3 regions of the Paenibacillus sp. JJ1722 genome follow, and region 2 is predicted to be linked to each of the others. Evidence: predicted binding sites of a transcription regulator. Region 2 holds the regulator's gene; each other region holds the start of a gene.

Region 1 (3,288 bases), 2.8 Mb from region 2:
TCAGCCAACCGCGCTTTAATACCGCCATTACCACCGATAAAGATCTCCCAGCCCCCATCATTACCTACGATTCCGATATCTTTGGTACATGATTCCGCACAGTTGCGTGGACATCCATTAACCGCTAATTTGAATTTTGCCGGGAAATCCAGTCGTTCGAATTTCCGTTCCAACACTTCTCCCATTCCCATCGAGTCCTGTGTGCCAAACCGGCAAAATTGTGATCCAACACAGGTTTTAACTGTACGAAGTGACTTCGCGTAGGCATATCCCGACGGCATATCGAGTTCTTCCCATACTTTAGGCAGATCCTCTTTACGGACACCGATCAAATCCAGCCGCTGTCCTCCTGTTACTTTAACGACCTTAACGTTGTATTTAAGAGAAACATCTGCTATCTTCTTCAAATCTTCTGGGGTCGTTACACCACCGTACATTCTAGGAACAACTGTAAACGTTCCATCCTTTTGAATGTTCGCGTGCAATCGCTCATTTACAAAACGGGAATCTCCCTCATTTTCATAGGTATCCGGGTTAATCATTCCCAGATAGTAATTCAGCGCTGGCCGACATTTGGAGCATCCTTCATCATTATGCCAACCCAGTACATTCATAACTTCACGCGTTGTTGTCAGCCCTTTGGTTTTGATCGCTTCCACAATCTCGTCCCGACTCAAAGTTGTGCAGCCACATATTCCTTGCTTGGCTGACGTCTTGAAGCTGTCTCCAAGAACGTACTGCAGAATTTGCTCTACAACCGGCTTACACCCTCCACAGGAACGCGTTGCTCCGGTACATGCCTTAATTTCATCGACTGTGGTCAGTCCATTATCATTAATCGCATCCACAATCGTCTTTTTGGTTACACCGTTACAGCCACAGACAATTTCATCATCAGCCATCGTTTCAGCGGATAATGATTTCGCCCCGTCCTTGCTGCATCCAGTACCCATGATCTGTCCATATATCTCATCTGTCATCAACGTTTGCTGACGCACATATTTTTGAAGGCTAGCAGATTCGCTCACATCGCCAAACAGTACAGTTCCAACAATCTTATTTTCACGAAGCAGCACTTTTTTGTATGTGCGCTTCCACTCATCCTTTGCCACAATCACCGTATGTTCAGGCTGGGTTATGAATTCGCCAGCTGAGAAAACATCCACTCCTGAAATTTTGAGCTTGGTGGAAACCACCGATCCCATATAACCTTCAGTATCCGCACCTGCCAAATGTTTGGCAATTACACTCCCCTGTTCAAACAGCGGAGCTACCAAGCCGTAACAGGTTCCGCGGTGTTCAACACATTCCCCTACAGCATATACATCCGGCACGGAGGTTCTCATCAAATCATCGACTACAATACCACGGTTCGTTTCCATACCACTTTGCACAGCCACCTGAATATTAGGTTTGATCCCGACGGCCATAACGACCAAATCCGCTTCCAGCTCGCTTCCGTCTGAAAACCGCAGTCCTTGTACCCGATCTTGACCGTACACCTCCGCAGTTTGCATTTGCATAGCAAACTTGATTCCCTGGCGTTCTAGTTCTGTTTTCAGCATCGCAGAGGCTTCCCGGTCCAGCTGGCGTTCCATCAAATCCTCCATTAAATGAACGACCGTAACATCCATACCCAGGTTGACCAAGCCTTTAGCTGCTTCCAGCCCCAATAGGCCTCCACCAATGACAGCTGCCTTTTTAAAGGTCTTTGCTGCCTCAAGCATTGCCGAGCAATCGGCGATATCTCGGAAACCGATGACACCCGGTAATTCTTTACCCGGAATAGGCAGAATAAATGATTGTGAACCAGTAGCTACCAAAGCTACATCGTAATCAATTTCCAGTCCGTCTTCGGTGCGAATCTTCTTGTTCTCACCGTCAATGCTTTTCACCATTTTTCCTGTATATAAAGTAATCCCTTGATCCGCGTACCATTGCAAATCGTTCAGTATGATATCATCAATCGTTTTACTACCTTCCAACACATAAGAGAGCATGATCCTGTTATAGTTCGGATGCGGCTCATTTCCCAGGACCGTAATTTCATACTTATCCGTTAATTTCAAAATTTGTTCGACCGTATTGATACCAGCCATCCCGTTCCCTATAACCACAAGTTTTTGTTTACTGTTTATCATATACCGGTTCCTCCATTCATTCGACGATGCTTCCTATCCGACGACATCTCCTACGTTCCTATGAATATTGCTTATGCTTCTATTTTAATGCAGCAGATAGAGCTATATGTGATTAGAATCACAATGTAGTTCAAATTAAAAATATTTAGGGATTTCCCTATTCTGCTTCAAGGGATAAAGGTAAGCAGCTGAAATTGAGTTAAAAAAAAGGACCAGCTAGCTGGTCCCTTAGTTTAATTTATGAATGATGGACTTTTACTCAAATGGGAGAAATATTCAGCAACTTCCCGTGCAGCCCGGGATGGACGCCAGCCGCGATTTTTTCCATCTGTGTACTATGAACCATAAGAAATTTATTTTTCTTAGTCAGCAGTAGGTTCCCCCGGCTACCTTCTCCCGCTTCAAGTGGCATATTCGTTCCTGCCGGAAGGATCACAATCGTCAAATATCCTTCACTGTCAACTTTACAGGGAGCATAATGAAGTGTCGTTGAATATATCTCGACAACCGTGTTTTTAGGCTGAAAAAACACCTGAACATTTGCACTGTCATAGGAATTGTCCTCAATGTCCTGTACTCTGCCGACAAGATGAATACAGTCTGTAGCGGCAATCACCACCTCGCTGCCCTGATGATATTCCAGCCCGGTCAGACCCGTATTCTGACCTGCGCAAAAACCAGCCTGAATTGGAAGTTGGCCGTACACCTCATCTTGAATCCGGTGAATTACACCGAAGTCTTCGAGTTCTGCGACCGAAGGTACATAATGGTTTCCCTGATCGGGTACGCTGGTCGTTTCTTTTGCATACTTGATAAGCTCTGTGGTATTAAAATGAGGCAGCAGCCTTCCATACGGGCGGAATGCTTCGCTCATTACCTCATAAATAACCAAAGGTGCATTGATTTGATTTAGTCTTTCCGTAGTCTTCATAGCTTGACCTCCAGCAATGAATCTCCTGTGTACACTCGGTTATTTCCCAGCACCTTAACGTCAGAGTATTCGGCTGTATTCGTCACAATAATCGGTGTAGTCATGTCATAGCCCAGAGCTTTAATTGCTCCAATATCAAACTCGACCAGCAGTTGACCTTTGGTAACCCGATCCCCTTCTGAGATATGCGTTTTAAAATGCTGTCCTTTCAACTTG
Region 2 (3,288 bases):
CCAACGCGATAAAGTCAGCCTTGTTGCCCGCTGCCAACGCTCCTACTTCTTTTAAACCAATCGACTTTGCACCGTATTCTGTTGCCAGACGCAGCGCTTCACTTGCAGGAACTGCCGTAGGGTCACCGGATACACCCTTGTGAATAAGTGCCGCCAGACGCATTTCCTCGAACATATCCAGGTTATTATTGCTGGCAGGACCATCCGTTCCGAGAGAAACAGTAACCCCTGCACGCAGCAATTCAGGCACTCTTGCCACACCACTTGCCAGCTTCAAGTTGCTACCCGGATTGTGCGAAACCGCTACACCACGTTCAGCCAGTAAAGCTATTTCTTCGTCGTTCAAATGAACGCCATGGGCAATAAGCGAAGGACGGGAGAAAAAGCCAAGCTTATCCAAATGTGCAACTGGACGCAAACCGTAGTCGCGTACGTTTTGCTCCACTTCGGCGATCGTCTCAGACATGTGCGTATGCAGTGGCAAGTCCAGATCATGCGCTGCTTGTACGAATTTTTCAATAAACGCAGGTGGACATGTGTATGGCGCGTGCGGAGACATCATCGTTGTAATACGCCCGTCTGCTTTACCATGCCAGTTACGCGCAAAAGTCACGGCCTCAGCCAGCTTGATTCGCTGTTCTTCTTCCGAGCATAGTCCAATTGCTCCACGCATCAGACTTGCACGAATACCTGACTCTTCAGCTACACGAGCCACCTCATCCATATGATCGTACATGTCCAGGAAGGTCGTTGTTCCACCTTTCAGCATTTCCAGCACAGACAAGGACGTACCCCAGTACACGTCCGTAGATGTAAACTTGGCTTCCATAGGCCACATTTTCTCCTGAAGCCATACTTGAAGTGCCAAGTCATCTCCATGCCCACGCAGCAGAGACATCGCCGCATGACCATGAGTATTAATCAGACCAGGTAAAAACAATAGCCCCTTACCATCGATCGCTTCCGTCTCTTCCTCACCCGCAGGCAAAGTTTCGCCAATATAAGTAATACGGCTATCCTCCACAATCATAAAACCATGGACTACCCCAGCTTCTGATCCATTTACGGCAAAAGAGCCGTTTTTAATCATCCATTTATTCACTGTCATATTGTGTTTCTTCCTTTCCGTCCTCCAAATAATAAGCGAGGCTAAGCAAATCAGTTGTAAAGTCTGTGGCATGAATCCGAATGTTGGCCGGTGCCTTGAGAGTAGTCGGTGCAAAGTTCAGGATCGCTCCAATTCCGCTCTCAATAAGCCTGTCAGCCACGTGCTGTGCTTCAAAATCAGGTACGGTAATAATCCCGATTCGAATGTTTTTTTCTTTCACAGTCGCTTCCAGTTCATCCATCGGTTGAACGACCAATGTATTGATCTTGGTCCCTACCTTATCCGGAAACGCATCAAATACTGCGACAATCTTCATATTGTCTTTTAAATAAGCGTTATAATTCGAAAGGGCTTGCCCCAGATTACCCGCACCGACCAATACGACATTAATTTGCTGGTCGATTTTCAGGATATGGCGTATTTTCTCAATTAGATAAGAAACATCATAACCGATACCCTTCCGACCAAAATCTCCAAAATAGGCGAGATCTTTACGGATTTGGGCCGGGTTCAAATCTAGCCTCTGTCCCAACTCTTGAGAAGAGACCGTAGCCACCTCCCGTTTGTGAAGTGCATTCAGATAACGTAAATATACGGGTAACCTCCGTACGACAGCCTCTGAAATTTTATCTGATTTCATACTTGCTCCCCCTAATTGTAACGAACATACTTAGTGTCCGTCCGTTATGCCTCTGTCTCCGGGGCGGATTGGAGCCATTCGGCGATGCGGGGCACCATTTGCTCCGATGGCATATGCTCCATTTTTGGTCCCGGTAACGAGTACAAAAAGTGCTTTCCGTAATAGGATTCGATCACACGCGTATCGTAAACGATAACGACCCCGTGGTCGCTCGCTGTACGTACTAACCGACCAAATCCCTGTTTGAAGCGAATGACCGCTTGTGGTACAGACAGCTTCATAAATGGATTCTTCTTCTGCTGCTGAAGCAGCTCGCTTTTTGCCTCCAGCAACGGGTGATTCGGCGGTTGAAACGGCAAGCGAACAATGGCCAGACAAGTCAGAGCCTTTCCTGGAATATCGACGCCTTCCCAGAAGCTGCTGGTTCCCAGCAATACAGAAGCTTTGGCTTCCTGAAAACGGCGGGTTAGCTTGCTGCGACTCCCACTGTCCACACCTTGTCCCAGCACAGTAATTTCGCTGGATGCTAAGGCCTCTTTGAGCGGCTCATACACTTGCCGGAGCATCCGATAGGAAGTAAACAGAACGAGCATTCTCCCCCGCGTCGCCTGAGCAGTCGCTCCTAGAGAGCTAACGAGCATATCTACAAAGTGTGCATCTCCTACACTGCCCTTCACGCTTGGGAAATCCCGTGGAATGACCAGCAACACCTGATCCCTGTAATTAAAGGGTGACGGGAGCTGCGAAGTCATCAGCCGCTCTTGATCTGCGGCCTCCTGCAAGCCGAGCTGATCGATCATGTACTGAAACGACTTATCTACCGATAAGGTAGCAGACGTCAGAATAATGCTTCTTTTTTTGTCAAAAAACATTTCTTTCAACTGGCGGCTCACATCGACGGGCACCGCATAAAATTGCAATGATTTACTACGGAATTGCCCACTCGCTTCGAGCCAGTATACGGTTGTTTCATCATCGAGTCGGATAAAAAAGCGCAAATTTTCTCGGATTCCCGCCAAATCCTTGAGCAGACCCGTGATATCTGTAATAAGGCTATCTGCCGCATAATCGTCATGTTCTTCCTTGACGTCCAGCATCAGCTTGTCGCCCTTGCGCAAAATTTCGCTCATCGTTACATATAGCTGATTTTCCAAAGCACCCGCCTGATCCCACTTTGCAGGCTTGGCCGAAGGTTTGAGACGGGAAGAAAACTGTCCTGTTTCACCCGGTGTCGCATCGCTTCGCTCTGGCAACATGCCAAACAGCTTGTCGCTTAGCAGGTCCCAAGTTTCCTTAACCTCTAACACGAGCGGATACATCTGGTCGATGGTTGAAGCCCAATCCGCCGACTTCTCGTGCCCCGATTTTGCCAACTGTTGACGAAGTGAAGGCAGTTGTCCATTCTTGCTGTCTTTGAACAGTCGCGTCAGTGTATGCACGAGTGTGAAATATTTCATATGCATACCTAGGTGCTTACCAGCTACTTCCTCCAGGTGATGGGCTTCATCAATCACCAGATGTTCATAGCTCGGCAACAACT
Region 3 (3,288 bases), 160 kb from region 2:
TGGAACTGGCCAATAAGCTGGAAAAATTATATGAACAAAAGGGCATTGACGTACAAACTGACCGGGTGAGGGGACTGGATCATGGATCCTGGACATTGTTGCATCGTATGTATCCTGAGGCAGACATTCCGGTAGTTCAGATCTCAGTAAATCCATATCTTTCGCCCAAAGCACAATATGCCATTGGTGAAGTGCTGCGTGGACTGGGAGAACAAGATATTCTGGTCATTGGCAGTGGAGTGACTGTTCATAATCTGCGTATCGTCAAATGGGGGGAAACGAAAACAGAACCTTGGGCTATAGATTTTGATGATTGGATTATTGAAAAAGTGCAAAGTAGAGATATAGAGGCTTTGGATCACTATGAAAGCGAAGCACCGTATGCTCGCCAGGCCGTACCAAGAGCAGAGCACTTTGTACCGTTGTTTATTGCAATGGGGAGTGGTAATCCTGCAAACAAAGCCAAGGTCATCCATAGAAGCTATGAGATGGGGAATTTAAGTTATCTATGCTTACAGTTTTAAAAAGTGTGTTGCCAGAAGAAGGACTATTGTTAAAATGCTTCGCAACTGCTTCTGTATAAGTAGAGGAGTGGAAATAAATTAGGGAGTGTTATAAGCTATAATGGCTTATAACACTCCCTTTTACGTAAAAAACGATTTATTATATGCGGCAAATCTCACGAGGGCACAATTCACAATGACATACGCCTTGCAGCATTTCCAAATCCTTGACAACAATCATGCCATTATCATATTCAACTGCATTTTTCTTACGTAGATCACTAAGCATCCGGTTTACGCTTTCCCGAGTCGCACCGATCATATTTGATAAGTCAGTATGAGTAATTTTTTTATGAATCAGGATATGTTCGCCGTGAGGCTCACCATAGGTATTGCATAGACGGATGAGTGTTGAACATAAAGCGCCAGGCTTGCCGTACATCATCAAATCGCGGAACTTAGTCTGAGTAATGCGATGATGCGAACCCATCCATTTCATAAAGTCAATCGCAAAATCACAATGCTGGCAAATAAGTAGCTCCAGATCTGTATGATCGATTACGCCAATATCACTGTCTTCCAGAACCTCAGCAGAAAAGGAATGCTTAGTACCGAAAAATGGATCGGCTTGACCAACAAGATCGCCGCTTTGATACATATATAGAATAAGTTCCTTACCCTCATCCGTTGTTTTGGTTACTTTCACGCGTCCGCGCTTAATATAAAACAGCTTATCCGCTGTATCTCCTTCCCAGAACAGATGCGAGCTTTCTGGCATAACTCGATCTTTCATCATCACTTGCAACCGGTTGAAGCTGGCCTCCGAGAAGCAACAGGTGTTGCCGCGGGCTTCCATTACATTTGTAGGGTTTCTCATCGTCCATTTCCCCTTTGTATCCTATGTTTTTTATCTGCAACTTGATCAATTCAAATTCATTATATACCTGCGCAATGCGTTTTTGGGGCAAGAAGAGGGGGTAAAAGTGGCAGAATTCCAAACTTTGTGATTTAATTCACTTCATAAAATAAAATTTTAAATAGATTGTGAAAAAAATCACAATATATCTTGAAAAGCTGTGTTACGATCAGTGCGTGAACAAGAGATAGTACACGAGATAACAGGAGGATGAGGGAAATGGCTGTTAAAAACGAGGTTATCCAAAAAGAGCAAAGCGCAGAGCAGTATATTCAAACGCTGATTGACCGGGGGAACCGGGCACAGCAAGCTTTCATGAGTATGAATCAGGAACAGATTGACGAAATCGTACAAGCTATGGCACTCGCAGGGATGGATAAACACATGTACCTGGCGAAGTTGGCTGTTGAAGAAACAGGACGCGGTGTGTACGAGGACAAAATCACCAAAAACATGTTTGCAACAGAATATGTCTATCATAGTATCAAAAATGAAAAAACCGTCGGTGTCATTGAAGACAATGATTTTGACAGTTTTCAAAAGATAGCAGAGCCAGTCGGCATTATCATGGGGATCACTCCAGTGACAAACCCGACTTCGACTACGATGTTCAAAGCGTTGATTGCCATTAAAACACGTAACCCAATCATTTTCGGTTTCCATCCATCTGCTCAATCGTGTAGTGCGGAAGCAGCCCGCGTCTTGCTCGAAGCAGCCGTCAAACATGGTGCTCCAGCTGATTGTATTCAATGGATTGAAGCTCCATCGATGGATAAGACAAATTCACTCATGAATCACCCGGATGTGGCTCTGATTCTGGCAACTGGTGGATCAGGCATGGTTAAGGCGGCATATAGCTGCGGTAAACCTGCTCTGGGTGTAGGCCCAGGTAACGTGCCTTGCTTTATTGAAAAAACAGCAGACATCAAGCAGGCCGTGAACGATCTTATCCTCTCTAAATCTTTTGACAACGGTATGATTTGTGCTTCCGAGCAAGCGGTTATTATCGAAGAGCCAATCTTCGAACAAGTGAAAAAATTGATGATCGCTAACGGCTGCTATTTTGTAAATAAAGAAGAAGCAGCTAAGCTCACTCAAGGAGCTATGAATGTCGAGAAATGTGCAGTGAACCCAGCAATCGTCGGGCAGTCTGCTGTGAAAATTGCTGAAATGAGTGGTATCACAGTACCAGCAGGAACTAAAATTTTGGTCGCTGAGATTGAAGGGGTAGGAACAAAATTCCCATTGTCTGCGGAGAAATTGAGTCCTGTATTGGCTTGCTATAAAGTAAAAAATGCGGAACAAGGTATTCAACGCGCTGCTGAAGTCGTGGAATTCGGGGGCATGGGCCACTCGTCCGCTATTCATTCGAACGATGAGGACGTTATCGCCCGCTTCGCAAACCGTCTGCAAACAGGACGTATCATTGTAAATGCACCTTCCACACATGGTGCGATTGGCGACATTTACAACACCAATCTTCCTTCGTTGACACTCGGTTGCGGTTCGTACGGTCGTAACTCGACTTCGTCGAACGTATCGGCAGTCAATTTGATTAATGTGAAAAGGGTGGCGAAACGGACGGTGAATATGCAATGGTTCAAAGTACCTTCCAAAATCTATTTTGAAAAAAATTCGACACAGTATCTTGCTAAAATGCCTGATATCACACGTGTAGCCATTATCACGGACCCTATGATGGTAAAACTGGGATATGTGGATCGTGTTATTCATTATCTGCATCAACGCCAAACACCGGTAGCTATCGAAGTGTTCTCTGAAGTAGAGCCAGATCCATCGACAGTTACGGTAGAACGTGGTACAGAAATGATGAGACGTTTCCAACCGGATTGCATCATCGCACTGGGC

The links. The regulator Rex, encoded in region 2, represses fermentation and respiration genes when NADH is low (regulators of the CRP and FNR family bind a similar motif). The targets are predictions, from matches to a motif close to TTGTGAAATATTTCACAA.
Region 1: the regulator Rex is predicted to act here: its motif matches at 2,248-2,265, upstream of nirB (nitrite reductase large subunit NirB).
Region 3: the regulator Rex is predicted to act here: its motif matches at 1,546-1,563, upstream of adhE (bifunctional acetaldehyde-CoA/alcohol dehydrogenase).

Annotation. Positions count from the first base shown of each region.
Region 1 covers NZ_CP182500.1:749,935-753,222, reverse strand. The annotation lists gene nirB (nitrite reductase large subunit NirB) at 1-2,141, opposite strand, end outside; gene ACM1ND_RS03460 (DUF4867 family protein) at 2,401-3,072, opposite strand; gene ACM1ND_RS03455 (beta-glucoside-specific PTS transporter subunit IIABC) at 3,069-3,288, opposite strand, start outside.
Region 2 covers NZ_CP182500.1:3,550,463-3,553,750, forward strand. The annotation lists gene ACM1ND_RS15775 (amidohydrolase) at 1-1,108, opposite strand, end outside; gene ACM1ND_RS15780 (redox-sensing transcriptional repressor Rex) at 1,095-1,748, opposite strand; gene dinG (ATP-dependent DNA helicase DinG) at 1,793-3,288, opposite strand, start outside.
Region 3 covers NZ_CP182500.1:3,710,612-3,713,899, reverse strand. The annotation lists gene ACM1ND_RS16610 (DODA-type extradiol aromatic ring-opening family dioxygenase) at 1-524, shown strand, start outside; gene ACM1ND_RS16605 (Crp/Fnr family transcriptional regulator) at 664-1,380, opposite strand; gene adhE (bifunctional acetaldehyde-CoA/alcohol dehydrogenase) at 1,639-3,288, shown strand, end outside.